DNA from 3 places in the Massilia sp. PAMC28688 genome. Region 1 is predicted to be linked to each of the others. Evidence: predicted binding sites of a transcription regulator. Region 1 holds the regulator's gene; each other region holds the start of a gene.
What was found. The regulator FNR, encoded in region 1, switches genes on or off when oxygen is low (the NO sensors DNR and NnrR bind a similar motif). The targets are predictions, from matches to a motif close to TTGATNNNNATCAA.
Positions count from the first base shown of each region.

Region 1 (10,540 bases):
CAATTCCACCAGCGTCTGCACCGCTTCCTCGACGTTATCCATCATCATGCTCTCGGTAATTTCGAGTTCCAGCAGGGCCGGCGCCATGCCGCTGGCAGCCAGGCTGGCAGCCACGTCGCTGGCAAAACCGGCCTTGCGGAACTGGCGCGCCGACACATTGACCGCCATGTGCATGGGCGGCAGGCCGGCCGCCAGCCAGCGCACGGCCTGGCGGCAGGCTTCGCCCAGCACCCAGTGGCCGATCTCGACAATGATGCCGGTTTCCTCGGCAATGGCGATGAAGCGCCCCGGCGGCACCATGCCCAGCTCCGGATGCTGCCAGCGCACCAGCGCTTCCACCCCCGTCACGCGGCCCGTATGCAGGTGCACGCGCGGCTGGTAGTGCAGCACCAGCTCGCCGCGCGCCACGGCATGGCGCAGGTGCTTTTCAATCAGCGCCCGTTCGCTCAGCTTTTCATCCATCTCGGCGGCGTAGAATTTTTGCTGGTTGCGCCCCGCGCCCTTGGCCTGGTACATGGCCATGTCGGCATGCTTGAGCAGCTCGGCGCCCGTGCTGCCATCCTTGGGGTAGACCGACACGCCGATGCTGCAGGTGAGCGTCAGTTCATGGTCGTCTAGGCGCACCGGGGCCGACACCGACTGCAGCAGCTCGGCGATGACGGCCTCGGTCAGGCGCGGCTCCTGGTGGTCCATCAGGAGTAGCATGAATTCGTCGCCGCCCAGGCGGGCCACGGTGTCGCTCTGGCGCAGGCGCTGGCTCAGGCGCGCCGACACGGTCTGCAACAGGCGGTCGCCCATGGCGTGGCCGAGGGTATCGTTGACCAGCTTGAAGTTGTCGAGATCAATGAACACCACCCACAACGCCTGCCCGTAGCGGCCGGCAAAGGCAATGGCCTGGTCCAGGCGGTCGTTGAACAGGTTCCGGTTGGGTAAGCGCGTGAGCGCGTCATGGTTGGCCTGGTGTTCGAGTTCGGCCTGGTAGCTGAGGGTGGCGGAAATGTCGCTGATGACACCCACCCAGTGGCTCACCTGGCCGCCCTCTTCGCGTACCGGTGCCACCCGCAGCTCGTTCCAGAACAGCGAGCCATCCTTGCGGTAACTACGCAGCACCACGGTCGCTTCGCGTCCTTCGTCGATGGCGGCGCGCAGCAGGGCGAGCGCGCCCTGGTCGGTGTCGCCGCGCTGCAGGATGCGGCAGTCGCGGCCCAGGATGTCGGCACTGGCATACCCGGTCACCCGCGTGAAAGCGGGATTGACGTAGTCGACCAGGTGCCTGCCGTCGCGGGCACTGGTGATGACGATGGCATTGACACTCGATTCGACGGCGCTGCTTTGCAAACGCAGCGTCTTTTGTGCCAGCTTGCGCGCCGTGACGTCTTCGATGGTGCCCAGCACGCCGATGATGGCGCCTTCCTGGTCGTACAGGGGCAGCTTGGTGATGACGTAGTCATGCAGGCGGCCATCGCGCTCCATCAGCTGGTCCTCGAATTCGAGCATGGGCACGCCGGTCGCCATGATGGCGCTGTCCTCAGTGCGGATGCGGTCGGCATTGTGGGCCCACGGAAAATCCTGGTCGCGCTTGCCCACCACCTGGTCCGGATGATCCAGTCCGGCCGCGCGCGCGAACACCACGTTGCAGCCGGCGTAGCTGTGGTCCGGATGCTTCCAGAAGATCTGGTGCGGCAAGGTATCGATCAGGCGCCGCTGCAGCTGTTCCGACTTGTACAGCGCACGCTCCACGCGCAGCATGGCCGAAACATCGTTGGCGAACACAAAGCGGCAGCGCCTGCCGCGAAATTCCAGGGCATGGGCGGTGACTTGCACGTCGATCAGCTCACCATCCTTGCAGCGGTGGGACCACAGCGCCGACCCGCTGTCTCCGGGAGCCGGGGCCTGGTCCAGGAAGGCGAAGAAGCGCGCCTGCTGCGATGGCGGCAGCAGGTCGCCCAGGGTCATGCCGGAAAACTCCTCGGCACTGTAGCCATAGGTGCGCTGGGCTGCCGGATTGACCGCCATGAAGCGCAGCGTGCCCAGTTCATAGATCCACATGGGCTGTGGATGGTCCAGGAACAGGCTGAAAAACGCCCCTTCCGTGGCCGTCTCGGCGGCGTGCGGTCCTGGCGCCGTGTCACGCGCACTTGGGGAGAGGGTCGGGATCGTCATTTTTTGTTGCCAGTGTATAAGTACCACTATACGCAAGCAAGAAAAAAAGGGGCGCGGCTTTCGGCCACCCTTGTGGACGGCATACGACAGTGGGCGCGCCGCCTTGCGCCACCGTCCCCTTTTCAGCCGTGCAGGAAGCGCCGCATGTCGTCCGGCTGTGCGGGCTTGACGCAATGGTGGTCGAAGCCGGCCGCCAGCGCCAGGCCGCGGTCGTGCGACTGCCCGTACCCGGTCAGGGCAATGAAGCGGGCCTGGGCCGCGCCGGGCAGCGCGCGGATGCGCCGCACCAGTTCATAGCCATCCATGTCGGGCAGGCCAATGTCCAGGATAAAGGCATCCTGCACGTCGCGCCTGGCCGCCTGCAGGGCTGACGAGCCTTCGTAATAAATTGATACGGCGTGGCCTTCACTTTCCAGCAGCGCGCCCAGGGTCTGGGCCGCGTCCACATTATCGTCCACGATCATGATGCGCAAGGCCTTGGCGCTTGCCGGACTGCCGGTACCGGCCACGGCGCCGGGCGCGCTGCCGGCGTGGCGCGGCAAGGTCACGGTAAAGGTGGCGCCGCGTCCCGTGCCCTCGCTGTGCGCGGTGACGCTGCCCCCGTGCAGGGCCACGATATGCTTGACCAGTGCCAGCCCCAGTCCCAGGCCGCCCTGGGCCCGGTCCGGCGTGCGGTAGCCCTGGGTGAACAGGTCGAACACCTGGGGCAACAGGTCGGCCTCGATGCCGCTGCCGTTGTCGCTCACCTCGATCCGCACTTGCTCCTCGTCCGCGTGCAGCGCTACTTCGATGCGTCCGCGCTGCGGCGTGTACTTGGCGGCGTTGCTGACCAGGTTGGCGATCACCTGCACCAGGCGAATCCGGTCGCCGCGCACGCTCACCGGCCCGGGCGGCATGTGCAGCACCAGCTGGTGGCCGCGCGAATCGACCAGGGGGCGGGTTTGTTCCAGGGCGCTGCTGACGATCGGTTCCAGCTCGCACAGGTCGTCGGCCAGGGTGACCAGGCCGCGCGTGACGCGCGACACGTCCAGCAGGTCGTCGATCAGGCCGGTCATGTGCGTGACCTGGCGCGTAATGACTTCACTGGCGCGCTTGATGGCCGCTGCGCTCACGCTGGGCAGGCCAAGCAGCTGCGCCGAAGTGCTGATCGGCGCCAGCGGATTGCGCAGTTCATGGGCCAGCATGGCCAGGAATTCATCCTTTTGCTGGTTGGCCTTGCGCAGCTCTTCCTGGGCGGCCTTGTGGGCATGGATATCGGTGCAGGTCCCCATCCAGCGGATGATCTCGCCCTGTTCGTCATGAACTGGCAGGGCCCGCCCCAGTACCCAGCGGTAGTGGCCGGAGTGGTGGCGCAGCCGGTATTCGATTTCGTACACGGCGCCGCTGGCCAGGCAGGCGCGCCACAGCGCCATGGCGCGCGGCTGGTCTTCGGCGTGGAACAAGCCGTTCCAGGCGTCGCCATCGGTCGAGCCCTGGGGCACGCCCGTGAAGTCATACCATTGCTGGTTGTAGTAGTCGTGAAAGCCGTCCGGCAGCGTCGACCAGACCATCTGCGGCATGGCGTTGGCGATGGTGCGAAATTTCGCCTCGCTTTCCTTGAGCGACTGCTCCTGGCGCTTGCGCTCCGTGATGTCCACGGCGACGCCGGCAAAGCGGCGCTGTCCGCTCACGGCATCCTCGAACACCCGCCCCTTGGCCATCACCCACACCTCGGCCCGGTCAGACTGGGGCAGGCGGTATTCAGCTTCATACAGCTCGCCGCTGGCCATGGCGGCGGCGATTTTTGCCAGCACCCGGTCCCGGTCCCTGGCATCGATCATGCTGGTAAACCGCGACAGGTCAAGCCCGCCGCGCGCCGCTTCGGCATCGACATGGAACAGGCGGGCAAAGCGTTCGTCCACATACGTCATGTTCGATGCCAGGTCCACGCTCCAGGTGCCGATATTGCCGGAAGCGTCGAGCGAGAGCTGCAGGCGCTGTTCCAGCTCGCGCGACGCCTTCAGGGCCCGCGTCAGGTCCGTCACATCGGTGGTGCTGCACAGCACCCCCACCACATCCCCGTGTTCGTCGCGCACCGGGCTGTATGAAAAGGTGAAATAGCAGCGCTCCGGAAAACCCGAGCGTTCGACCACAATGGGCATCTGCTCGAAGTGGCTGCCTTCGCCTGCAAAGGCGCGCTCGGCAATGGGGCCCACCACGTCCCACGCTTCGGCCCAGGTGTCGCGAAAGCGCGCACCGAGGGCGCCGTCCGCCTTGAGCCCCAGCTGCGGTATATAGGCATCGTTGAAAAAGCCATAGTACTCGCTGCCCCACACCAGGTAGGACGGGGTGTGGGAATTGAGCATCATGGACAAGGCCGTGCGCAGTGCGGCCGGCCACTGGTGAATCGGCCCGAGCGGATGCCCGGCCCAGTTGGCATTGGCAATTTCCTGCGCCATGCGCCCGCCACCGGTCAGGAAGGCGGGCATGGATGCCGGATCGGTCGGTAATTCCATATTTATCATATGCCAATTTTACACCGGCCAAGTTCGATGCCAGCGCGCACAATTGCTCGGAAATAGCGCTCCGGCACGGTAGCCATGGCCAATTTGGGGCGCCACCGGCCTGCCCCCTGCGGTATCATGTGCCCATGAATGAATCCACCGCCCTGATCCCTTTAAATGTTCCCGCGCTTAAGGCCAGCTGCGGTGCCTGCAGCATGCATCAACTTTGCCTGCCAATGGGGCTGGACGAAAAGGACATGGTGCGGCTTGACAGCATCATCGGCCAGCGGCGCCGGGTGGCGCGCGACGAACGCCTGTACCAGATGGGCGAGCCGTTTCGCAACCTGTATGCAATTCGCTTCGGCCACTTCAAGACGCTGCAGGTCAATGCCGCCGGCGAGCAGCAGATCACGGGCTTTCAGATGGCCGGCGAGCTGCTGGGGATGGACGCCATCAGCGGCGACCGCCACCACTGCGACGCGGTGGCCCTGGAAGACAGCGAAGTCTGCGAAATTCCCTTTGCCCACCTGGAAGACCTGTTTGGCCAGGTGCCCACGCTGCTGCGCCACTTCCACCGCATCATGAGCCAGGAAATCACGCGTGAGCAAAATGTCATGCTATTGCTGGGCAATATGCGCGCGGAACAACGTTTCGCCGTGTTCCTCACCAATTTATCGACGCGCTATGCCACCCGCGGTTATTCGGCGCAGTCGTTCCAGCTGCGCATGTCGCGGGAAGACATCGGCAACTACCTCGGCCTGACCATCGAGAGCATCAGCCGCATCCTGTCACGCTTCAAAAAGCAGGGCCTGCTGGCGGTGGACAAGCGCGCAATGACCATTCTCGACCCGGCCCGCATGCGGGCCATGGCCGCGGGTACCGAACAGTGCAGCCCTATCTCCTGATTGTGGTCGTGCGCCGGGCCTGAGCTGCGCCCCTTGCCTATTCCTTTGCCGCGCCAGGGTCGGCCTGGCGCCACCAGGCCTGGGCCACGCCCAGCGCCCGGTCCAGTTCGCGCAGCATGGCATCGAACTGCGGCTCGCTGTGCCTGCCCTGCTCCCTCAAGGCGCTTTCCAGTGCCAGCGAGGCCTGTGCAAAATCGCTGGCGCCCAGGATGCCCACCGTGCCGCGCAAATCGTGCAGGCGGCGCAGCACGCTCGCCACATCGCCTGCCGCATACAGGTCCGGGATTTCGGCACGCTGCGCCTGCGCCGCCTTGATGGCCTTGCCGATCATGGCCACCAGCCCGGCGCGCGAGCCATTGGCTTCGCTCATGCGCACCAGCTTGGAGACATCGAACACCCCGCTTAGCTGCGCCACCGGTGCCGGCGCCGGCGCCGCTCCAAGCTGACGCAGCAAGATTGGCACGAATCCGGCCGGGTCGAGCGGTTTGGCCACGAAGGCGCTCATCCCGGCTGCCGAGCAATGCTCCCGCTCGGCCACCATCACCCCCGCGCTCATGGCCACGATCGGCAAGGTCAGGCCCAGCTCCTGGCGGATGATGCGGGTGGCTTCGAGGCCATCCATGCGCGGCATCTGCACGTCCATCAGCACCAGGTCGAAGCGCTCCGGCCCGCGCAGCGCGTCAACCGCCGCCGCGCCATCGCCGACGATATGCAGCTGCGCACCCTCAGCCTCGAGGATGGAGCGGGCCACGAACTGATTGAGGTCGTTGTCCTCGGCCAGCAGCATGCGCACGCCCGCCAGGCGCTGGCGCGGCGCCGCCACCGGCATGCCGCTGCGCGCGGCCGCGGGCGGTGCAAACGCCTGCTGCATGGCCTGGCGCAGGCTGCGCGCGGTGGCTGGCTTGAGCACCACCGGCCCACTGCTCTCGCCCATCGCCGTGGCCATCGCCGTGGCCCTTGCGTGCGGCGCCTGCAGTGCCAGCAGCGGCTTGCCGGCGCGCCGGCAGATCCCGGCCAGGGCCGCCGTCAGCCGGCTGGCCGCGTCCCCTTCCAGGCTGGCGTCCACCAGGGCCGCGTCGAACGGCATGGCGCCAGGGTCCAGCGTCTGCACGTACTCGAGGGCGGCGCCGCTGTCGCTGAACGAGACCGTGCGCCAGTTGGCCGCGCGGCACAGCTGTTCCAGGGCAGCGACGGTGGTCGGGCTGTCATCGACGATCAACAGGCGCAACTTGCGCAGCGATGGCGCCAGCACGTCTTCCTTGACCTGGGTATCGATGCCAAGTGTCACGGTCAGGCAGAACACGCTGCCCGACCCCGGCGTGCTGGTCACGGCGATGGTCCCGCCCATGAGTTCGGCCAGGCTGCGCGAAATGGCCAGCCCCAGTCCCGTGCCGCCAAAGCGCCGGGTGGTGGAGGCGTCGGCCTGGGTAAAGGCTGAAAACAGCCTGGACTGCTGTTCGGCATCCATGCCGATGCCGGTATCGCGCACACAAAAGCGCAGCGTGACACGCGCATCAAAGCGCTCTTCGAGTTCGACCACCAGCGCCACTTCACCCTGTTCGGTGAACTTGAGCGCGTTGGTGAGCAGGTTGGACAGGATCTGCTGCAGGCGCAGCGTGTCGCCCACCAGCTGGCGCGGCACATCGGCCATGGCGTAGGCCGCCAGTTCGATCGGCTTGTCGCCGGCATTGACGGTCATGATCGACCCGAGCGTGTCGAGCAGGTCGTCGAGGGAAAAAGCGGTGGGCGACAGGTCCATGCGCCCGGCCTCGATCTTGGAAAAATCGAGCACATCGTTGAGGATGGCCATCAGGGCCCGGCCTGAATTGCTGATCATGTCGACATATTTGCGCTGCTCGGCTGCCAGCGCAGTCTTGCCCAGCAGATGGGTAATGCCCAGTACCGCGTTCATCGGGGTGCGGATCTCATGGCTCATGTTGGCCACGAAATCAGTCTTGGCGCGGCTGGCCGCTTCTGCCCCTTCCTTGGCCCGGATCAGCATGTCCTGCATGCTGCGCTGGCTGGAAATATCGTAGGCCACGCCCAAAAAGCCGCTCACCTTGCCGCTGGCGTCATGAATCAGGGTCACGGCCAGGCTGACGGGAAACTGCTCGCCGTTCTTGCCCACATAGGTCCACTCGCGCACTTCGGCCTGGCCCAGGCGCACCCGCGCCGTCAGCACTTCGTCGGCATCGACCGTGCGCCCCAGTTCCTGCGCAAGCTCGGCCTGGCGCGCCGCCAGTTCGGCCGGCAGGTGGAACTTGTTCATCTTTTCAATGCCCACCAGTTCCGCCGGCTGGTAGCCCAGCATGCGTACCGCCCCGCTGCTGAAGGCGGTGATGGTCCCCGCCAGGTCGGTGGCGACAATCGAAAACTGCAGCGCCGAATCGAACATCGACTGGTAGGCGCGCTCGGACTGCAGCAGCGCGCTGCGCATGTCTTCGGCCATGCTGGTGACCAATTCATGGCGCGCGGTGAGCGTGCGCGCGGCGCCGAAAAACAGCAGGCTGATGATGGTGCCGGCCACCAGCACGATATGCGCCTTCTGGCGGTCCACCGTGGCCTCGAAACCGGGCAGCGCCACGGCGCGCATGGTCCACTGGTGCTGCGGCAGGTCCACCGGCAGTACGCTGGTCAGTGCGTTGGGGTAGGCTCGCATCTGCGCCGGCGACGGGTGCGAGGTGGCGAACATGAGATCACCGGGCCGGGTGCCGCCGCCATCGAAAATCTCCAGATGCACCTGGCCTTGCACGGTACTGCTGATGCGGCGCATGAAATCGTGCATGCGAAACGGCGCGTATACCAGGCCGTCAAACGCTTGGCGGCGATTACCCGCATTGATCGCCACACCATTGCGGTAGACCGGCACATACATCAAAAAGCCGGGCTGTCTGACTGCGCCCGCCTCCTGCACCAGCGTCACCTGCCCGGTGACGGCTGCCTGCCCGGAATCGCGCGCCCGCTCGATGGCGGCGCGCCGCTCCGGCTCGCTCAGCATGTCGTAGCCAAAGGCACGCTGGTTGAGCACGCTGAACGGTTCCAGGTAGACAATGGCAGCATACTGGCCGCGTTCGCCCGCGGGCCAGACGCGGTAAGCCGGAAAGCCTTCGGCGCGGACCTGCGCTTCCAGCCTCGCGCGGCCCGCATCATCGACAATGGCGGCGTAGCCAAGACCCTGCATGCCGGGGTAATTGCGCGGCAGGTCCATGCCATCGGCGAACTTGTGCCACTCTTCGCGGCTCACCACATCGGAGGCGGCAAACAGCGCGCGCGAGCTGCGCAAGCCATGCTCGTAAGCGGTCAGCCGTTCGCCCAGGCGCTGGCGCACACCTTCGACAATGCTGTCGAAATCGTCGCGCGCACGTCGCTCGGTGGCACTCGACACCAGCTGCCAGACCAGCATGGTCACGCCCAGGCACAGGAACAGCGTGGACCAGTGAAACACCACACGGCGCCGTACCGGGTCGCCATGCTCGCGTCTGCGCATGGCGTCGATGTCGGCGCACAGGACCAGTCCCACCACGCTGCACAATGCCACGCAGGACTGGATGGCGAACAGCGCATCGTTCAGGGTACCGGTGGCAAACGGCCCAAGGCCGCGCGTGGTGCCCACCGTGGCGGCCGCCCCCATCAGCAGGCTGGCCAGCGTGGTGATGCGGGCGCCATAGCGGTAGGCAGTCCAGCCCACGGTCAGCACCAGCAGATAGGCGATCCAGCGCGGGGAATCGTCGGCGCTGAAGCGGTGACTGAAAATGCCCCACACCAGGGCCGCCAGCACAGAAAAGAACAGTACCAGTTCGGCGCCGCGGCCCGTCCCACCGGCGCGATGCGCGCGCCACACCAGGAACACCGGCGCCACGATCAGGATGCCGGCCACGTCACCGAGCCACCAGGTCGAGAGAATCGTCCATTCTTCGGCGGCAGTGATGATCCCGGCATTGCGCAGCGACAGTGTGCCGACCAGGGCCGCGACCGTCGATACCACCACCGCGACCAGGGCAAAACGGCTCACGTTGACCATGGTGACGAGCGGGCCCTCACTGCGCAGGCGCCGGTACAGCCAGGCGCCCAGCACGCCTTCGAGCGTGTTGCCGCCGGCCATGACGAGCGACAGCGGCACGGCGCGGGTCCAGTCCAGCGCCGCGTCGCCCGCAAAGCCAAGCAGGTTGGCCGCAAACGCGCCAATCAGGATGCCCGGCCAGAGCCGGCGCCCGCCAAGCACCAGGGCAGCCAATGCCAGGCCCGATGCCGGCCACACGGGTGTGACATTGGTATCGGCGAACGCCAGCAGCATCCCCAGCTGCGCGGCCAGGAAATAAACGAGGGCTAGCGCGACAATTCTGGGCGCGCTGCCGTTCACCCGGGCGCCCTGCGCCGCAAGGCAGCGGCCTTGTCCATGCTATCTTGCACGGTGCCCATGGTAAATGGCTTGACGATGAAACCGGCCGCGCCCCGGGAAATCGCACGTTTGATGGTGGGCAAATCGTTACTCGACGTAACCATCAGGACCACCATGGCAGGATGGGCATCCTTGATCGATTCGAGTACATCGAGGCCGTTAATGTCCGGCATCTGGATGTCCAGGCACACAATATCGGGACGCAGCCTGAGGATTAGCTCAATGGCAGCGCGCCCACTGGCAGCCTCGCCAACGATCTCATACGCGTCCCCGGCAATCATCAGCCGCAAGGCGGCGCGGGTCAGTTCATTGTCATCGACCAGGACGACGGACAGGCGTGTCTTAGTGACCATCGGCAACGTATTCCAGGCAATCCGGAAGCTGATAAGGATGACTAAGCTTACCGTGCGCCATCATTGCCATCAAGCGCAAAATTGTCCGGTGCGCGCACTATCCGGGCTGGGGCACGGCCGTGATGCGGACCTCGGCGCGGGCCGGATACAGCCACTGGCTGCGCAGGCGCCATTCGCGCGCCCCGCCCTCGACTGTCACCTGCCAGCGCGCCTGCACCAGGGCCGGCAGCGCCACCG
Region 1 covers NZ_CP080378.1:4,109,539-4,120,078, reverse strand. The annotation lists gene KY495_RS18515 (EAL domain-containing protein) at 1-2,163, opposite strand, end outside; gene KY495_RS18510 (PAS domain S-box protein) at 2,286-4,658, opposite strand; gene fnr (fumarate/nitrate reduction transcriptional regulator Fnr) at 4,793-5,551, shown strand; gene KY495_RS18500 (CHASE domain-containing protein) at 5,589-9,911, opposite strand; gene KY495_RS18495 (response regulator transcription factor) at 9,908-10,303, opposite strand; gene KY495_RS18490 (FixH family protein) at 10,401-10,540, opposite strand, start outside.

Region 2 (10,540 bases), 1.5 Mb from region 1:
GGCGGCGGCAACCGCGGCCCCCGCGCCGCGCCAGCCCATCGCTCCGGTGGCCGTGGCCGCTAAGCCGGGCGACTGAAGTGGAAACTGCCCCCGGCCTGTCCGGGGGTTTTTGTTGGTGCATGCTGCTTGCCTCGCTTGCGCGCAAGCAGATCCTGGCATACACTTGACCACTCAAGCATTTATGAAGGATTAATCATGCATCAGCAAACTACTGCCACCGATTTTTGCCTGCGGCTGGCGCGCGCGCACGCCGTGCTGGTGCGCCGCTATGACAATGCGCTGGGCAGCCAGCACGGCATCAGCTTTAGCGACTTCCAGCTCCTCAATCACCTGGCGCGCGCCCCGGGTGGACGATTGCGGCGGGTGGACCTGGCCGAACGGGTGGGCCTGACCGCCTCCGGCGTCACCCGCACCCTGCTGCCGCTGGAAAAGATCGGCCTGATCACGCGTGAAGCGGACCCGCGCGACGCCCGCGTCGGCTATGCCGTCATCACAGCTGCGGGGCAAGAGCTGGCAGGCAATGCGACCGATGTCGTGGACCTGGTCAGCCGCGAAGCGGTGCGCGGGCTTGCACCGGAGCAGACCGTGGCCATGGCCACCGTGCTGGGCGACATTGCAGGGATGCATTCGACGAACAGCTAGCAACAGCCTCACATCAAGCCGGGCTCTCTGTTGCCGGATTGGGGATGGCAAGCCCGCGTTTGACGCAAGTGCCAAGGTCGATGACAAAATGGGCTTCATCACCGGTGCTGGCCAGGCTGCGCTGCCAGCCGCGTGCGGTATAAAAGTGCTCGGCACGGGTGCCCGTGCCGGTATAGAGCTGCGCGCTGGCATGGCCAATCCCGTGCAGCCAGGCGCAGGAGCGATCGAGCAGTCCGGTGGCCACGCCCTGCCCTTCCCAAGCCGGCTGGACGAACAGTGCCCAGATCGACGCATCCACCTGGAGCGCGTAACAAAAGCCGATCAGCTGCAGCCGACAAGCCGCGCCCGCTTCGCACACCCAAGCGCGACCGAGCTCGTCCATATAGTCCCGGTACATCTGCGCGGTCACCCGGGCCGGCTCGGTCAGTACGTTCTCCGTCACTGCCAGGCGGATCGCCGACATGGCCGGGATATCGGCCGGCCGGGCCAGCCTGAAATGCAAAGGTGCGGTCATGGCGAGATGGATCATTGTGATGGCAGCATTCTGCCAGTTAAGATAGCGCCATGCCAAAATTTGCCGCCAATCTCAGCTTGATGTTTGCCCACCTGGACTTTCCCGACCGTGTCAAGGCAGCGCGCGATTGCGGCTTTAAGGCCGTGGAATGCCTGTTTCCCTATGCCTGGCCGGCCGAGGTGCTGGCCGCGGCACTGCGCGAACACGGGCTGGCCCTCGTGCTGCACAATCTGCCTCCCGGTGACTGGGACAAGGGCGAGCGCGGCATGGCTTGCGATCCAGCCCGGGGTGACGAGTTCCGCGCCGGCGTGGCGATGGCGGCCCAGTACGCGAATGCGCTCGGGGTCAAGCGCCTGCACTGCCTGGCCGGACTGCTGCCGCCCGGGGTGACGCCGCAGGCGGCGCGCGCCTGCTATATCGAGAACCTGCGCCATGCCGCACGCGTGCTGGCGCCGGACGGCATGGCGCTCCTGATCGAGCCGATCAACACGTTCGACATGCCCGGCTACTTCCTCACGGGGAGCGATCAGGCAGCCGACATCATTGCCGCCTGCGCTGAACCCAATCTGTTCATGCAGTTCGATATGTACCACCTGCAGCGCATGGGCGAAGATGTCGGGGCGGCCCTGCGCAGGCACTTGCCCCTGATCGGCCACATGCAGCTGGCCGACGTTCCGGGCCGCCACGAACCGGGTACGGGCGAGATGGATTATCCGGCCCTGTTCCAGCTGATCGATGCGCTCGGCTACGATGGCTGGATCGGCTGCGAATACCACCCGCTGGGCGACACGGCGGCCGGCCTGCGCTGGCTGCGCAAGTGTCAGCCTTGACTGACCGCGCCGGCGCGGGGGCACCGCACCGGCCGCCCCTCGCGCCGGCGCGTACCCTACTGCGGACGCAGCATCAAGCGCTCGCCACTCGCTTCCACCACCTCGTAGGTCTGCCCTGCACGCTCCCCTCCTTCAAAGCGCACCAGATTGGGCGCGAGCGCCGTGACGCTGGCCGTGGCGTGCCGGGTCCGGTCATCAGGGCCCGGCATGCCGGTAGTGACTTCATCACCATCAAACGCCAGCGTTTCACGCCCCCGGCGGCTGGGCGGGAATGGAAACGACTGGCTCGGCCGGAATACCAGCAGGCTGCCCTGGTCTTCCTCGAACGAATGGGTCCATGCGCCTGCCAGCGCCCCGGTCTGCCCGTTCATTGGACACTCGTCGAGGCCATCGGGATGAAGTCGCGCTGCGCTGCAAACTGCGGCAGTTCCAGTGTTGCCAACGGCGCGTCAGCGGCTTGTTCCTGCGGCGGCTGCACGGTCCTGAAGGCCGAGACGATTCCTCCCATGTATTCGTAGCCGGTGACGGAGGGGCCCCAGCTGCTGCCGTTCCACCACTTGTGATACAGCGCGCTGTCGGTACCGGTGAGGAAGACGTCGAGCCGGTTGGGTCCCCAGGCGACTACCCGTGGCGCCGAGGTGGCCACCCCACCCATGGCCTCATAACCGGTCAGCGACGGCCCCCATGCCGAGCCGTTCCACCACTTGTGATAGAGGGCGCTGTCGGTACCGATGACAAACAGGTCGAGCCGGTTGGGTCCCCACGACACCGCTTCGATGTCGCCGACGCAGACGCCACCCATGCGTTCAAAGCCGTTCACGGATGGCCCCCATGCACTGCCGTTCCACCATTTGTGGTACAGCGCGCCGTCGGTGCCGGTGACGAACACATCGAGCCGGTTCGGTCCCCAGGACACGGCGCGCGGGGCCGACATGCAGATGCCGCCCAGCCGTTCGTAGCCGGTCAGCGAAGGCCCCCAGTTTGATCCATCCCACCACTTGTGATAGAGCGCGCGATCGGTGCCGACGACAAATACGTCGAGCCGGTTCGGACCCCAGGAGACGATTTCCGGCTGGCCCACGCACACGCCACCCATATTTTCATAGCCGGTGAGCGACGGCCCCCAGCTGCTCCCGTTCCACCATTTGTGATACAGGGCGCGGTTGGTCCCCAGCACGAACACATCGAGCCGGTTCGGTCCCCAGGAAACGATGCGCGGGTCGCCCATGCACACGCCGCCCATGTTTTCGTAGCCGCTCAGCGACGGTCCCCAGCGCGAGCCGTCCCACCACTTGTGATACAGGGCGCTGTCGGTGCCGGTGACGAAGACATCGAGCCGGTTCGGTCCCCAGGCCACTGCCTGCGGCGTGCTGGTGCAGACCCCGCCCATGCGTTCATAGCCGGTCACCGAAGGGCCCCAGCCCGCGCCGTTCCACCATTTGTGATACAGGGCGCGGTCGGTGCCGAGCACAAAGGCGTCGATCCGGTTCGGCCCCCATGCCACGACCGGCCCCGAACTCGGCCGCGTGGCGCCCGCGCCCAGGCCTATCGTGCGGCGCGGCCCATCCAGGCAGGCTTGCATGCGTGCCACCTGGCCGGCCGAAAACATGACCATGGCGCGGTCGTCGACATAGTCCATGTAATTCATGTACATGTCGCCATTGGGCCCGTTGCTGCACGATACGCGCGGGAAAGTGGGGGCGCCGGTGTTGGCGCCGCCCTGGTTGGGCGTGTCGCCGACATTGTCGCTGCCGCCACAGCCGGTGCCGTCGTCGCCCCAAATATGGTTGAGATTGAGCCAGTGGCCGATCTCATGGGTGGTGGTGCGGCCCAGGTTGAATGGCGCCGCGGCGGTGCCGTTGGTACCAAAGCCGGTATGGGTCACCACCACCCCGTCGGTGGCAGCCGGACCGCCCGGGAACTGGGCGTAGCCCAGCAGCCCGCCCCCAAGCTGGCAGACCCAGATATTGAGGTAATCCGCCGCCGGCCAGGCATCGAGCCCGCCGGCGGCGCTGCTCTTGACCAGGTCGTCGTCCGAAAACTGGGCGATGCTGGTCTGGCGGCGCTCGATACCGGTGGTGCTGTTGCCGGCCGGATCAGTGTGGGCGAGGTAGAACTCGATCCGGGCGTCGGTCGCCAGCGGCAGGAAGGGTGCCGGCGTGGTGTTGACATCGGCATTGGTGCGGCGGAAGTCGCGGTTGAGCACATCGATCTGGCTGTTGATCTGCGCCACCGAGATATTTTGCTGGGCCGTGTTCCAGACCACGTGCACGACCACGGGGATGCGGGTGATGCCGGTACGCTCGGCGGTGCGGGCCCCGGTTTCGTACAGCCGCGCCTGGTTTTCAATGCGGTCACGGGCGCGCGCGTAGTCGGGCATCGTTGATAACAGGCGCCGGTGCACTGCCATGGTGGCACATTTGCGCACCGGCGGCGCGTCTTCCGTGCTGCCGCGCGCATCATGCTGGCCAGCGCCACCGCTGCCATTGCCGCCGTTCATGCCATTGCCGCCGCCATGGCCGCCTCCCTGCCCTTCCTGGCGCCCCCCATCCATGCGCTTGCCGGGCATGTCCTGAGCGCGACCAGCTGCCGCCGGCGCCACCATGTCGCCGGAGGGCATGGCCGCGATGTCTTCGCGCGCATACAGGCCAGGCATGCCGCGCTCATCCGGCGCGCCGCTCACCTCGGTCTCGCCTGGCATGGCAAAGCCTTGGGCGCCACTGTGCCCATTACCCTGCTCTGGCGTGGCCGCTGCCTCCGCAGGATGCTCGTGCGACTCTTCAGAACTGCCGATGCATGCGTCAGTGGATACTGAAGCGCTTTTTGCCGATTTCGTTTTCATGTCATCCCTTTCGTCTGTTATGCCTTTCGTCCCTTGTCATCCGTGGTCCCCACAATCGGTCGTGACTGCGCCACTGCCGGTAAATACAATCTACTCTTCACGTGTGGTTAATCTGCTATTTATTTTTTAATGAAAAAACGAACTTCATAGATCACGTCTACCAGGCGAAGTCATCGCTTCTGCCACGCCCTTGAACAGCATGCCGGGCGGTTTTTGACCAGGAAAATGGCGACGCCGCCAGCATCTGGCGAGGCACCACCAGAGCAGCCGATGTGTCGCAAAATTGCAGCAATTTGCGGCGCGAGGGTGTCCAGTAACCTTACATTGGATGAGGTCGCTTTTGACTTGACGCGGAGCAAAATGGGGCCATCCGGGTAGCGCAAGAATGGGATTCCCGCATGCCACTTTCGCGCATGCCCGAAAGGTCCCATGAACGCTTGCCGCTCCCTCGCCGCCCTTGCCCTGCTTGCCACCTCGCTGCTCCTGGGCGGCTGCGCCAGCACCAGCGTCAGCCTGGTGGAAGTGCGCGAATTTGCCAGCGCCTCCACCAAACTGGGCGGCTATGCGGAACTGTCGAAGCGCTACCGCGACACTTACCAGCGCGAAAAACCCTATCTGACTCCGCTGACCGAACGGATGGCAAAGGAAAACGATGTCAAGCGCCGCGCCGCCTACGACGACTTTGCCAGCGCCCAGAAGGCGCTGGTGCTGTACATGCAGACATTGAGCGTATTGGCCAGCGATACCCGCTACGACCTCACGCCCCAGCTTGACGACATGGGCAGCGGCATCAAGGCCCTGGCCGGGAGCGGCATGGAACAGAAACACGCGGTGGCCTATACCGGGCTGACGCGCCTGCTCACCCGCGTCATTGCCTCCGGTTACCAGGGCCGCAGTGTGGAAACCATGGTGCGCGACGGCGAACCCCACGTGCGCGTGCTGCTCGACGGCATGATGGCCCTCACCCGCCTGTACAGCAAAACGCATGAAAACGAGAAAAAGACCGTGCTCGGCATTTTTGATGTGGAGATACCTTTCGCCAGCAAGCCGCAAGACCGCATGCTGGTCACCATGGCCAAGGTGCATTACCAGGACAAGGTCAACGAATACAAGGCGCTCGACAAGCGCTATGACCTGGCCATGCAGGGCCTGACCAAGGTTGCGCTGGGCCACCAGAAGCTGCGCGAGCGGCTGGACAAATTGCACACGGACGAGGTGCGCCACATGCTGGCCGACTATGCGCGCGACCTGCGTCTGATTTACCTCGGCCTTCATCAATAATTCCAGGGAGTGCATATGAACAGCGAACCATCCGGCCTGGCCACGGCCGTACAAATCGAAGCGCTGGCCGACCAGCTCACGCTGGCAGCGGACGAACTGCACGCGCGCGTGATGAAGTCGATCAAGGCCCACAAGGATGGCGCCATCAGCGAAGCCGAACAGGCGGTCGCGCGTTTGCTGCTGGAAGATGAGCTGGTCCTGCGCCAGCGCGCCAACGGCTTGCTGGCGGACGCCGCCAGCTACGTGGTGGCATCACTCGGCCAGTCACAACAGGCGGTCATGCAGCTCACTGCCGACGCTGCCGAAAAAATCCGCAAGATCGAACGCCTGCGCGATATAACTGGCCTGGTCGGTGGCCTGCTGATGCTGGCGGGAGCCGCCGCCACTGGCAAGGTGCCGGCCATCATCACGGCCATCGAGCGCGTGAGCAAGCACGTGCAGCGGGTCAAGGCCAGCACACCGGCCAAGGATTGAGGAACAGGCCACGCCCGCGCCGGCATCGCGTGCGTGGCGCTCCCGCCCTCCGTGGAACGCGCTACACTGGATAGAGCGTGCCATTTTTTTTCACGGAGTCCATCATGAACGGTCTCGACGCTACGCAGCTCGCGCTGCTCACTGCCCTTCTCGAACGCCGCCATGCCGAACTGAACGGGCAGGAGCGCGTGCACAGCCAGGCCGACGCACGCGAACTGGCGGTGCAGGAAATCGAAACGTCGCCGGCAGACAAGGCCACGGTACGCCTGCTCAACGAACTGGCGCAGGAGGCGGCCGGCCTGCATCACCAGCAGCTGCGCAGCGTACGCCATGCGCTGGCCAAAATTGCCGACGGCAGCTTCGGCCAATGCGAGGAGTGCGGCCACCCCATTGGCTTTTCGCGCCTGCAGGCCAGGCCCGAAGCGCGCCTGTGCATTGCCTGCCAGACGCGCGCCGAGCGCCCTTAAGTGCAGCTCAATGGTGCCTGCTCATCACAGTGTCAGCTTCCCCTGGTGTCAGCTCCCCTGGTGTCAGCTCATGTGCTGCCCACCGTTGATGGCGATATTGGCGCCAGTGACAAAGCCTGCTTCCTGGGAAGCAAGATAGGCCACCAGAGCCGCCACCTCGTCCGGCTCGCCCAGCCGGCCCATGGGAATTTGCGGCAGGATCTTTTGTTGCATGATGTCGTCGGGCACCGCCATGACCATCCTGGTGCGCAAATAGCCTGGCGAGACGGTGTTGACGGTAATGCCGTGGCGCGCCACCTCCTGCGCCAGCGACTTGGTAAAGCCATGCATGCCGGCCTTGGCAGCGGCGTAATTGGCTTGCCCGAAAGCGCCCTTTTGCCCGTTGACGGATGAAATATTGATGATGCGTCCCCAGCGCTGTGCCAGCATGGGTTCGATGGCCTGGCGGCTCATGTTGAAAACGCTGTCGAGATTGGTGCGCAGGACGTCGTGCCAGTCCTGCAGCGCCATCTTGGCCAGGCTGCGGTCGCGGGTAATGCCGGCATTGTTGACCAAGACATCGAGCCGTCCCATGTCGGCCAGCAAAGTTTGCATCATCCATTCGGCCTGGGCAAAATCGGCCACATCGGCCTTGTAGGCGCGAAACCGGTAGCCGTCGTCGCGCTGGGCCGCCAGCCAGCCTTCCGGCGCCGTGTTCGATGGCGAATACGTTGCCGCAACCCGGAAACCGGCATCATGCAGCCTGCGGCATAGTGCCGTACCCAGTCCACCCATGCCGCCGGTCACCAACGCCACACGTTGTACAGCCTCTCCTGAAGGGCTCACCCCTGTCTGTTCCATGACACTTCCTTTTTTATTGGTAGGAGGCCAAGTCTAGGAGGGACGAGAACGCGTAATATTGAGCAATGTCAAAGCTGCCGCGATCTGGTTTAACATGATGGTGATCAATCCTAGCCAGAAGGTAGCCTGATGCCATTCAATACTATTCTTGTGCATATCGATGACAGTCCCTACCTGGCGCGCCGGGTCGATGTGGCGGCCGCGCTGGCGCCTCCCGGGGGGCACCTGATCGGCGCTGCCGCCACCGGCGTATCGCGCTTCCTGTACCACAGCATGCCGCCGGAACAGGATGACCCCACCCTGGCCCTGCACCTGGACATGCTGCGTGAACAGGCGCGCACGGCCCTGGCAAGCTTTAGCCAGCGCTGCGGCGAACTGGGTGTGGCATCGTTTGAAGAACGCATTGTCGACGACGATACGGCGGCCGGCATCAGCCTGCATGCGCGCGCCGCCGACCTGGTGGTGGTGGGCCAGGCCGAGCCCGATGGCAAGCCGGCCAATGCCGAGATTCCCACTGCCGTCATCACCCACGCCGGGCGCCCCGTGCTGGTGGTGCCCTGGGCGGGCGGGCTGGCCGGCGCCGGCCAGCACATCCTGGTGTCCTGGGATGGGGGGCGTGAAGCGGCGCGCGCCATGCAGCTGGCGCTGCCCTTGCTCAAGGCGGCGCGCAGCGTGTCCATTGCCGTGTTTGAAATGCCCGCCACCGCCCATACGGCAGCCGATGCGCTGGCGGCCGATCCGCGCCCATGGCTGGCCAGGCACGGCATCGAGGCCGAGTTATCGGTGCATGCGGTGGAACATCATATGCGCCTGTCGCGCCGCCACGAAGTAGGCGAACGCCTGCTGTCGCTGGCCACCGAGCGCGGGCACGACATGCTGGTCATGGGTGCCCACGGGCATTCGCGCCTGCGCGAGTCGCTGCTGGGCGGAGTCACGCGCACGGTGCTCGCGTCGATGACCGTGCCGGTCCTCATGGCGCACTAGGCAAGATACCGGAAGCGCATCGGGGCGACGGGTAGCGCGGTGGCGCGGTGGCGCGCTGGCGTTAACGCAAAAACGCTTCCGCAGAAGCGTTCTTGCTGGCTGCGATGCTGCCCCCGCTTAGTGGTACAGCTTGGGCAGGCTGGTGGGATCGAAATCGGTCCAGTCGCCATTGCGGATGGTGCCGCGTGCCCGCTCGATCTGGTCCGAACCGAGGCGCTGCAGCACTTCGAGCGCGCGCTGTTCGTCCGCTTCCTGCTCGAACGCCACTGCCACGATCATGCCCGCATGGCGCTGCACGAACTCATTCTTGACGCCGCCTTCTTCTTCCTCCCCCGCTTCCTTCATCTTGGAGAAACTGAACAGGGAACCCACGTGGGCACCCACCAGCCCGCCAATGACGGGACCGGCCGGGCCGGTAAACGGGGAAGTGGCCAGTCCGACCGCGGCGCCCACTGCACCACCGGTGGCCAGGCCTTCCACCACCCCTTCCGGTGACTCCTTGGCGCCCGGGGACGTGATGTTGTCGCCGCCAATGGGGGTGGCATCATGCTGGCCGGGCTGGCTCAGGTAGAAGCTGCTGATCTGGTCTTCAGCGAATCCAGCGCGCATGAGCTCGATTCTAGCCTGCTCGACTTGGTCCTGAAGTTGAAAGTGTCCTGCAACGATGGTCGACATGCTGAATTCCTCCTGCGTAAATGAGCTTTCAGGATGCGCCTGTCGCCTTGCTTTTTCTGTACGCCAGCGCACCTAGCAATTGCATCATTGCCATTGACCATAACCGCCGGCGGCCCAGGGCGACGGCTCCGGCTGGGGCAGCCAGGCGCGCGGGTCCACGCGGTAGAACTTGAACAGTTCCTGGTACAGGGCGCCATGCTGCTCGGACAGTTGCCACGGCTTTTCAAAAAAGGTTTCGGTGGCCACGGCGAAGAACTCCGCCGGGCTGGTGGCGCCGTAATGGTCCATCACGCTGTGCTGGCGGTACAGGGCGTCGGCCTGCAGGCTGGCAAAGTCGCGCGAGAGCACGGCCGACCAGTTGCGGTAATTGTCTTCGCTGCCCAGGTAAGGCGCACCATTGTTGCTGCCCGATTCACTGTCGAGCTGGTGGGCAAATTCATGCAGGACCACATTCTGGCCGTCGGTCCAGTCCGCTGCACCGCGCTGCACGTGGTCCCACGACAGGATCACCCGTCCGTCGCCCCAGGATTCGCCCAGCAGGTCCTGGCGCTCCTCGGTCACCACGCCCGCTTCGTCCACCTGCTTGCGCGGCACCATGAATGCGCTCGGGTACACCAGCACCGCATGCAGACCGGGATACACCCGGGTGGGCCGGTTGAGCAGCAACAGGCAGGCCTGGCCGGCAATGGCCACCCGCATCTCGTCCGTGATCTCCAGTCCCGCGCAGCCGACAAATTTTTTTTCGTGCAGAAATTGCTGTATCAAGCCGTGCAGCTGATGCTGGAGATCACCGGACATCTGCTGGTAAATCGGCATGGTGCGCAGCAGCGTCGCGCGCCACGCAGCCGGCAGGGGACGGGCACGCACGCGCTTCACGCGCCAGCCCGGCAAGATGAACGCGAGCGCAATGCCCGCGCTTGCCACGGCAATCAAGAGCAGCACATCCATTCAGGCTTCCTGCTGAAGATGGAATTCCCGGGCGAGCAGGCGG
Region 2 covers NZ_CP080378.1:196,400-206,939, forward strand. The annotation lists gene KY495_RS00725 (DEAD/DEAH box helicase) at 1-63, shown strand, start outside; gene KY495_RS00730 (MarR family winged helix-turn-helix transcriptional regulator) at 196-642, shown strand; gene KY495_RS00735 (GNAT family N-acetyltransferase) at 656-1,156, opposite strand; gene otnI (2-oxo-tetronate isomerase) at 1,207-1,986, shown strand; gene KY495_RS00745 (hypothetical protein) at 2,043-2,357, opposite strand; gene KY495_RS00750 (M43 family zinc metalloprotease) at 2,354-4,828, opposite strand; gene KY495_RS00755 (hypothetical protein) at 5,258-6,109, shown strand; gene KY495_RS00760 (hypothetical protein) at 6,125-6,583, shown strand; gene KY495_RS00765 (TraR/DksA family transcriptional regulator) at 6,688-7,050, shown strand; gene phbB (acetoacetyl-CoA reductase) at 7,114-7,890, opposite strand; gene KY495_RS00775 (universal stress protein) at 8,020-8,874, shown strand; gene KY495_RS00780 (hypothetical protein) at 8,992-9,549, opposite strand; gene KY495_RS00785 (zinc-dependent peptidase) at 9,634-10,497, opposite strand; gene KY495_RS00790 (LLM class flavin-dependent oxidoreductase) at 10,498-10,540, opposite strand, start outside.
Region 2: the regulator FNR is predicted to act here: its motif matches at 7,949-7,962, upstream of KY495_RS00775 (universal stress protein).

Region 3 (10,540 bases), 2.6 Mb from region 1:
GCGCTGATCGAGAACCTGCGCCGCGTGGCCGCGCGCGTGTATGACAACCGCATGGAGCGCGACCGCGCCAACACCTGGGCCGATGACATGGCCGAGACGGCCGAGACAAATCCGAGTAACCTGATCCTGCTGGTGGCCGACATGGCCCGCTCGGGCCAGCCCATGAACAGCGGCTTCGTGGCCGAACTGGCCCGCCGCCTGCAGGGCCAGAGTCCGGCCCTGACACTGGCACTGCAATGGGTGACCACGCGCCTGGCCGAAGCCGGCCTGACGATCGAGCAGCAGATCCAGGCCGAAATTGGTCAGCAGGCCGCTGACCAGGTTTCAATCAGCAACAGCATCGGCAGCCTGCGCTTTTTGGGCACCATGGACTGGCAGGAGTTCGTCGAGTCCATGAGCGTGGTCGATCAAACCCTGCGCCAGGACCCGCACGGAACGTATGGCAGGATGGATTTCGCCACCCGCGACAACTACCGCCACGTGGTCGAAAAGCTGGCCAAGCGCTGCCAGTTTTCGGAAGTACAGGTGGCCGAACATGCGCTGGCGCTGGCACTCGAAAACCGCGACCTGACGGCCGGCGGCCTGGATGAACGTACCCGCCACGTGGGCTACTACCTGGTGGGCAAGGGCCTGCCGCTGCTGGAGCGGCGCCTGTGCGCCAAATTCGGCATTGGCGAAGCCATTCGCCGCAACGCGCACAATTCACCGGTGTCGAGCTACCTCGGCGCCATCATCATCTTTACCGCCCTGTTCACCGCGAGCGTGGTGCGCCACGCCTGGCTGGCCGATGTGGAAGGCGCGCTGCTCGTCATCATCGGCATCCTGTCGGCGATTGGATCGAGCCAGCTCGCGCTGGCGCTGGTAAACCTGATGACGACCCAGCTCACGCACCCCAACCCGCTGGCGCGCATGGACTTTGAACACGGCATTCCGTCCGACGCCGACAGTATCGTGGTGGTGCCAACACTGCTCTACAGCCGCGACAACGTCGCCTCCCTGGTCGAAGGGCTGGAAGTGCGCTACCTCGCCAACCGCGATCCCAACCTGCGCTTTTGCCTGTTGACCGATTTTGCGGACGCCCCCAGCGAGCATATGCCCGAAGACGACGAACTGGTGGAACTGGCCAGCGCCGCGATCACGGAACTCAATGCCAAGTACGGCACCCTGGCCAAACACGAAACACTGTCGGACACGGGCGTGCCGCAGACTGCGGTGCAGCGCTTCGAGCCCTTTTTGCTGCTGCACCGTCCGCGCAAGTGGAACGCAACCGAGAACGCCTGGATTGGCGAAGAGCGCAAACGCGGCAAGATTGCCGACCTCAATGCCTTCCTGCGCGGCGGCGCGCGCGACAAGTTCTCGGTGGTGGTCGGTGACACCTATCACCTGCAGAGCGTGCGCTACGTGATTACCCTCGATACCGATACCATGCTGCCGCGCGACGCGGCGAAGAAATTCATCGCCACCATGGTCCACCCGCTGAACCGGCCGCAGATCGACATGCGTGACCGCCGCGTGGTGGAAGGCTACGGCATCCTGCAGCCCCGCGTGACGGCCGCGCTGCCGGGCGAAGACGCCTCGCGCTACGAAATGATGTGCGGCGGCGAACCAGGCATCGATCCCTACACCCGTACCGTGTCCGACGTGTACCAGGACGTCTTTTATGAAGGTTCATTCGTCGGCAAGGGCATTTATGATCTCGACACCTTCGAGGCAGTGCTTGGCAACCGCTTCCCGGACAACCAGATCCTGAGCCACGACCTGATCGAAGGCTGCTACCTGCGCGCCGGACTGCTGAGCGACGCCCAGCTGTATGAAGAATATCCCTCGCGTTACGCCGACGATGTCAGCCGCCGCCACCGCTGGACGCGCGGCGACTGGCAGCTCGCCGGCTGGCTGTTCCCGTCCGTGACCAATGCCGCCGGCAAGCGCGAACGCAACCCGCTCAGCGTCCTGTCGCGCTGGAAGCTGCTCGACAACCTGCGCCGCAGCGTGGTGCCAGTCATCCTGACCACCTTGCTGCTCCTGTGCTGGGCGCTCATGCCCGCACCCCTTTTCTGGACCGTGGCGGTGGCATCCGTGATCTTCCTGCCAACCCTGATCAGCGCGGTCTGGGACCTGACGGAAAAGCCGCACGATGTGCTATGGCGCCAGCATGTCGCGACCTCCATGAAGGGGACGCGCCTGATGTTCGGCCACTCCTTCCTGTCCTTTGCCTTCCTGCCGTATGAAGCATATTTCAGCGCCGATGCCATTTGCCGCGCGCTGTACCGCATGCTGGTATCGCGCCGCAAGCTGCTGGAGTGGAAAGCGTCGAGCATGCACCGCTCGGCCAATGACCTGGCCAGTAACGTGCGCACCATGTGGATTGGCCCCGCGCTGGCCATCGTCACCGCCATCCTGCTGCAGCTTTACCGGCCCGAAGCCATGCCGGTAGCCGTGCCGGTACTGCTGCTGTGGTTCCTCTCGCCCGCCATTGCGTGGTGGATCAGCCTTCCGGTGGCGCGCGACGCGGCGCAGCTTGAGTCCCCGCAGACCGTGTTCCTGGAGTCGCTGGCGCGCAAGACCTGGAGCTTCTTTGAAACCTTCTCGGTCGCCGAAGACAACTGGCTCGCGCCCGACAACATGCAGGAGCATCCGAAGAGCGTGGTGGCCCACCGCACCTCGCCCACCAATATCGGCATGGGCCTGCTGGCCAACCTGACCGCGTGGGACTTCGGTTTCATCACCGCAGGCCAGGTACTGCAGCGCTGCGAAGACACATTGCGCACCATGGGCCGCATGGAACGCCACCTGGGCCACTTCTACAACTGGTACGACACCCAGACCCTGGCACCGCTGCACCCGCGCTACATTTCCGCGGTTGACAGCGGCAACCTGGCCGGCCACCTGCTCACCCTGGCCCCCGGCCTGCAGGACCTGGCCGAGCGGCCAATCGTCAGTCCCCAGACCATGCACGGCATCGCCATCACGCTGCGCGTGGTGCAGGAACATGCTGCCGAAGCGCCGGGTGGCGTCAAGAGCGCCATCGATGCAATGTCCGCCGAACTGGCGCCCGACCGCCTCAAGCACGTCGATACGCTGCCCGGCGCGGTGGATGCGCTGCGCCGCCTGTCAAGTGCTGCCGATGCCATTATCGCGTCCATGCTGCCGGCCGGTGAACCGAACCTGCAGTGGTGGGCCGACAAGCTGGCCGACCAGTGCCGCGTGGCCTATGCGGAGCTGATGGAACTGGCGCCGTGGATGCAGTCGGCCCAGGAATACGTATTCGATTCGAGTCTCACCCGCATCCCGACCCTGCGCGAGCTGTCCGGGTTTGTCCTGGCGGGCAGCCCGGTAACCGACCTGGCACCGGCCGAACGCGATCGCCAGCAGGTGCTGGCAGCGCTGGTGGAGCGCGGCAGCGAGCGCGCCACGCGCCGCATCGAACAGATCGAGCGCCTCGCGGCGGAAGCGCGCGATTTCGCCAATATGGATTTCCGTTTCCTGTACAACAAGACGACCGACCTGCTTGCGATTGGCTACAACGTCTCGGACCGCCGCATGGATGCCGCCTGCTACGACCTGCTGGCGTCCGAAGTGCGGCTGTGCAGCTTCGTGGGCATTGCCCAGGGCCAGTTCCCTCAGGAGCACTGGTTTGCCCTCGGCCGCCAGCTGTGCATCGTCGGCGGAGAGCAGCTGCTGCTGTCATGGAGTGGCTCGATGTTCGAGTACCTCATGCCGCTGCTGGTCATGCCGACCTATAAAAACACGCTGCTCGACCAGACCTACCACTCGGTCGTCAACGCGCAGATCGACTATGCGCGCCAGCGCGACATCCCGTGGGGCATTTCGGAGTCCGGCTACAACACCGTGGACGCGTCCATGAATTACCAGTACCGCGCCTTTGGCGTGCCGGGTACCGGCATGAAGCGGGGCCTGGCCGACGACGTGGTCATCGCGCCATATGCCACCATGATGAGCCTCATGGTCAAGCCGGAAGAAGCCGTGGCCAACCTGCAGCGCATGGCCGAACTGGGTTTCATGGGCAAGCACGGCTTCTACGAAGCGATCGACTACACGCCATCGCGCCTGCCGCGCGGCCAGAACTTCGCCATCGTCAAGTCCTTCATGGCGCACCACCAGGGCATGGGCTTGCTCGCCATTTCCTACCTGCTGCATGACCGCCCGATGCAGCGCCGCTTCGAGGCCGATCCACTGTTCCAGGCCACCATGCTGGTGCTGCAGGAGCGCGTGCCGCGTGCAGGCGCCTTCTATTCCAACACTGCGGAACTGGCGGCCATCCGCGCCCCGGCGCAGGAAGCAGCTGCCGCGCCGATGCGTGTGATTACCCAGACCACCACGGCGCAGCCGGATGTGCAGCTGCTCTCCAATGGCCGCTACCATGTAATGGTCACCGGCGCCGGTGGTTCGTACAGCCGCTGGAAGGACCTGGCGGTGACGCGCTGGCGCGAAGATACCACCTCCGACGACTACGGCAGCTTCTGCTATGTGCGCGATGTGGAGAGCGGCCATTTCTGGTCCACTGCCTATCATCCGACCCTGGTGGAGCCGAAGAGCTATGAAGTCATCTTCTCGGAAGGTCGCGCGGAATTTCGCCGCCACGACCGCGGCATCGACCTGCATACCGAAATCGTGGTCTCGCCGGAAGACGACATTGAAATGCGCCGCACGCGCATTACCAACAAGTCGTCGGTCAGGCGGATTATCGAGTTCACCAGTTATTCAGAGGTGGTGATGGCGCCACCGGCCGCCGATTCGGCGCACCCGGCGTTCCAGAAGCTGTTTGTGCAGACCGAAATCCTGCGCAACGAAAATGCCATCCTGTGCACCCGCCGCCCGCGCCACAAGGGCGAACAGATGCCATGGCTGCTCAACCTCATGACCATTCACGACGGCGCGCTGCAGGATGTGTCGTTTGAAACGAGCCGGCCGGATTTCCTTGGCCGCGGCAACAGCACCGTGGCACCACGCGCCATGCTGGAGCCACAGGCGCTGGGCGGCATGGAGGGCTCGGTGCTCGATCCGGTGGCGGCTATCCGCTACAAGGTCACGCTGGAGCCGGATGAAACCGTCACGCTTGACGTGGTGCTGGGCATGACCGAAACGCGCGAAGCCGCGCTGCACCTGATCGACAAGTATCAGGATCGCCACCTGGCCGACCGCGTGTTTGAACTGGCATGGACCCATAGCCAGGTGGTACTGCGCCAGCTCAATGCAAGCGAGTCGGACGCGCAGCTGTACAGCCGCCTGGCCAGCATGGTCATTTATCCGAACGCCGCGCTGCGCGCCGACGCCGCCATCCTGACGCGCAACAACCGCGGCCAGTCCGGCTTGTGGGCGTACGCCATTTCTGGCGACCTGCCGATTGTGCTCATGCAGATCAAGGATCCGGCCAACATCGACCTGGCGCGCCAGATGGTGCAGGCACACGCCTACTGGCGCCTCAAGGGCCTGGTGGTGGACCTGGTGATCTGGTACGAAGACCAGTCGGGCTACCGCCAGGCGCTGCACGACCAGATCATGGGCTTGATCGCCTCGGGCATCGATGCCCAGGCCATCGACCGGCCAGGCGGCATTTTCGTGCGCCTGCTCGACCAGATCTCGCCGGAAGACCGCATCCTGATGCAGTCGGTGGCACGCGCCATCGTGTCCGACAGCCAGGGCACCCTGGCCGATCAGGTCAAGCGCGCCACACCGGCCCTCACCCGGCTGCCGCTTTTGTCCGTGGACAGCCGCAGCGAGCCGTACCAGCTGCGCACCGACGTGCCGATGCCGAACTACGAGGTGATTCTCGATAATGGCATGGGGGGCTTCAGCCAGGATGGGCGCGAATACATCATCCGCACCAGTGGCGCCAAGCGCACGCCCGCGCCGTGGGTCAATGTGCTGGCCAATCCCAATTTTGGCAGCGTGGTGTCGGAGAGCGGACAGGCTTATACCTGGGCCGAAAACGCGCACGAATTCCGCCTCACGCCGTGGGACAACGATCCCGTGTCGGACCGCAGCGGTGAAACGTTCTACATCCGCGATGAAGCCACCGGCAAATTCTGGTCGCCCACCGCGCTGCCAGTGCGTACGGATGGCGAATACATCACCCGTCACGGTTTTGGCTACAGTATCTTCGAGCATGCGGAAGAGGGCATCCACAGCGAGCTGATTACCTTCGTGGCGCTGGACGCATCGATCAAGTATTCGGTCATCAAGCTGCGCAATGACAGCACCGTTCCGCGCCGCCTGTCGGCAACCGGATATGTGGAATGGGTGCTGGGCGACCTGCGCAACAAGTCGTCCATGCACGTGACGTCTGAACTTGACCCGGTCAGCGGCGCTGTCTTTGCCCGCAATGCCTACAACACCGAGTTCACGGGGCGCGTGGGCTTCTTCCACGTGGACGCGCCTGCACGCACCGTGACGGCAGACCGCACCGAGTTCATTGGCCGCAACCGCACGCTCGCCAATCCTGCCGCCATGACCCGTTCACGCCTGTCTGGCAAGATGGGCGCGGCGCTCGACCCGTGCGCGGCCATCCAGGTCATGCTGGAACTGCAGCCCGGCGAAGAGCGCCAGCTGGTGTTCATGCTTGGCGTGGGCGGGCGCCGCAATGCCGATGCCAGCGGCGTGATCCAGCAGTACAACGGCAGCCCCGCCGCGGCCGACGCTTTCGACAAGGTGCGCAAGCACTGGGATCACACCCTCGGCGCGATCCGCGTGCAGACGCCGGACCCCGCGATGGACGTCATCGCCAACGGCTGGCTCATGTACCAGACCATCGCCTGCCGCCTGTGGGCGCGCAGCGGCTACTACCAGTCCGGCGGCGCGTTCGGCTTCCGCGACCAGTTGCAGGACGCGATGGCCATGATCCACACCGAACCACACCTGCTGCGCGACCACCTGCTGCTGTGCGCCGCCCACCAGTTTGTGGAAGGCGATGTGCAGCACTGGTGGCATCCGCCGTCGGACCGGGGCGTGCGCACCCACTGCTCGGACGACTTCCTGTGGCTGCCGCTGGCAACGCACCGCTACGTCATCGGCACCGGCGACAGCGGCGTGCTGAAAGAGGTGGCACCCTTCCTGGAAGGGCGCATGCTGACCCAGGAAGAAGAGTCCTACTACGACATGCCGCACCGTTCCAGCCAGAGCGGCGACCTGTACGAGCACTGCGTGCGCGCCATCAAGCGCGGCCTGCGCTTTGGCGTGCATGGCCTGCCCTTGATCGGCACCTGCGACTGGAACGATGGCATGGACCGCGTGGGCAACGAAGGCAAGGGCGAAAGCGTATGGCTGGCCTTCTTCACCTATGAAGTCCTGCAGCGCTTCTCCGAAGTGGCGACCGTGCACGGGGACCCGGCCTTTGCCACCTTCTGCCTGGAGGAAGCGGCCAAACTGGCCAGGAATGTCGAGGAAAACGCGTGGGATGGCCAGTGGTACCGGCGCGCCTACTTTGATGACGGCACGCCGCTTGGGTCCGACACCAACGATGAATGCCAGATCGACTCCATCTCGCAAAGCTGGGGTGTGATCTCGGGCGCGGCCGACAAGACCCGTACCGCGTCGGCCATGAAGGCGGTGGACGAGCGCCTGGTGCGGCGCGACTTTGGCCTGATACAGCTGCTCGATCCGCCGTTTGACGACGGCGTGCTCAATCCCGGCTACATCCGTGGCTATGTGCCGGGCGTGCGCGAGAACGGCGGGCAGTACACCCACGCCGCCATCTGGACCGCCATGGCCTTTGCCAAGATGGGCGACACCGAGCGCGCATGGGAGCTGCTGCGCATGATCAATCCGGTCAATCACGGGTCCACCCCTGAAGCGACCGCGCTGTACAAGGTGGAGCCGTATGTGGTGGCAGCGGACGTGTACGCAGTCTCGCCGCACATCGGGCGCGGCGGCTGGACCTGGTACACCGGCTCGTCGGGCTGGATGTATCGCCTGATCGTCGAGTCCCTGCTGGGCGTGAGCCTGGCCGGTGACCGCCTCACCATCACGCCGCACTTGCCAGCAGACTGGCCGGGCTTCGCGCTCGACTACCGCTACCGCGGATCGACGTACGCGATTGTGGTGAGCCGCGGCGCGGCGGCCGGCATGATGGTCGACGGTAGCCCTCACGAAGGCAATGTCATCACCATGGTCGATGACGGCATGACCCACCGCGTGGAGTTGCAAGTGGCGTCGTAATCCCGGTCCGGGCGCCTGCCCGGGCTGTTAATTTATTGTTGGAATTGGTGAGAATGTCTTGTTATGGACATTTTCATCATTTCCACAACAACGTTAAATAATTCTTTGCTGCACGTTTCGGATCGCAACGATCTGGCGCGTCACGCCTCTCCTGGCTTGCGCCCCTGCTGGTGCGATTTCCTTCTGGAAATCACCCTTCCATTTTAGTTAATTTATATCAATTTAGTCTCAATAAGAAAGGCAAATCGAATTTGTACGTCATATTGTCGTCATGCAAAGTAAGGAGAATAAATTGTCGATATATGCACATCAACCCGGGGAAAACCATGCAACAAAACAACATCAAAAAGCTCCTGCCACACGTAGCAGTTTTCCTGGCGTTGACTGCCAGCGCGGCCGGCTTTGCGTCGGAACTCGACCACCGCGAATTTGAAGCGAGCCTGCATGTGCCCTACAAGGCCGACAAGGCGGAAGCGAAGACGAATGCCCGCACATTTACCCTCGATTTTGAATATCCCTACGTCCAAAAACCACAGGACGTGAGCTGGAAGCTGGAAATCATCAGCCCGGCCGGAGAAGTGGTCAAGCAGTGGTCCGGCGTGCAGCGGCTGGTGAAAAAGGCGGTGGAAGTGAAGGTGCGCTGGGCCGGCCGTACGGACAGCGTCAGCGTTCCCGACGGCGTGTACCAGGTGCGCATGCAGGCGGTGGCCAATGAAGCGCCGGCGCAGGGCGCGGCCGACGGTTCGCTGATCGGCGTCGAGCAAACCCTGGCCGCCGCGCCGGAAGCGGTGATTGAACAATCGTGGGACCTGCAGATTGGTGCGGTGGCCAAGCCTGCCATGCCGGCCTTTCATGCCCTGCCCACCACGAAGCCAGCGGCGCGGCCCGGCGATGGCATGCCCGTGGCGATGTCGGCGCCGGCCCCCGCTTCGCTGCCCTACACCGTCTATTTCGCGAACCTGCACAGCCAGACCAATCACAGCGATGGCGGCGGCGCCGTCAACAACTGTTCCGGCTCGCAGGTGCCATTGGCCGCACCCTACGGACCGGCCGACGCATTTGCCTATGCCAAGGGCCGCGGACTTGACATCCTGATGACGTCGGAACACAACCACATGTACGACGGCTCCTCCGGCAGCAACACCTCGGCCAGTCCCACCACTGCCAAATCGTTGTACCAGGCCGGCCTGAATGCAGCCGCTAGCTTCAACGCAGCCAATCCCAACTTCCTGGGCGTGTATGGCATGGAGTGGGGTGTGATCAACAACGGCGGCCACCTCAACATCCTCAATTCGCCGGAACTGCTGAACTGGGAATACAACAGCAGCGGCCAGCTGCTCGGTGATACCTTCACCGACAAGACCGACTATGCGGGCCTGTACTCGCTGATGCGCCAGCGCGGTTATATCGGCCAGTTCAACCATCCCGCCAGCAGCGGCCAGTTCCTCGTCAACGGTGTGCCGCTTGGGTACACCGCCGACGGCGACCAGGCCATGGTCCTGTGCGAGGTGCTCAACACATCCGCGTTTTCCACCAACACCACCGAAACCGAGACTGGTCGCAGCACCTACGAAAGCGGCTGCAAGAAGGCCCTGGAAGCCGGTTTCCATATCGCCTTCAGCACCAACCAGGATAACCACTGCGCCAACTGGGGCGCGTCGTACACCAACCGCACCGGCGTTTTGATCCCCAACGGTACCCCGCTGACACAGGCCAGCTTTGTCGACGCGCTCAAGGCGCGCCGCGTGTTCGCGACCATGGACAAGAACTCGCAGCTGGTGCTGACCGCGAACGGCCGCATCATGGGCGAGCGCTTCACCAACAGCGGTCCGCTCAACCTGGTGGCCAACTTTGCCAACACTGCCGGCCAGAGCGCTGCGACCGTGTCGATCGTCGAAGGTGTACCCGGCCGCAACGGCACGCCGACCCAGCTCTCCGCCACGGCCAATACCACCATCACCCCGGCCGTGGGCGAGCACTATTACTACGCCAAGGTAACCCAGGGCGACGGCAAGATCCTGTGGTCGGCCCCGGTGTGGGTCACGCAAACCGGTTCCACCGGCGGCGACACCACCAAGCCGACCGTCTCGGCCAGCCAGAGTGGCACCAGCGGCACCATCACGCTGTCGGCCACCGCGAGCGACAACGTGGGCGTGTCGAAAGTGGAGTTCTACGTCGATAATGTACTCAAGGGGACCGACACCAGTGCGCCTTACTCACTGGCGCTTGACTCGACCACGCTCACCAATGGCAGCCATTCGCTGACGGCCAAGGCCTTTGATGCGGCCAACAACAGCACGCTGTCGGCGCCAGTGAGCTTCTCGGTCAATAACACCACCTCGGTGACCAAGCAGCTGGTGCTTAA
Region 3 covers NZ_CP080378.1:1,506,233-1,516,772, reverse strand. The annotation lists gene KY495_RS06775 (GH36-type glycosyl hydrolase domain-containing protein) at 1-8,175, shown strand, start outside; gene KY495_RS06770 (CehA/McbA family metallohydrolase) at 8,502-10,540, shown strand, end outside.
Region 3: the regulator FNR is predicted to act here: its motif matches at 8,383-8,396, upstream of KY495_RS06770 (CehA/McbA family metallohydrolase).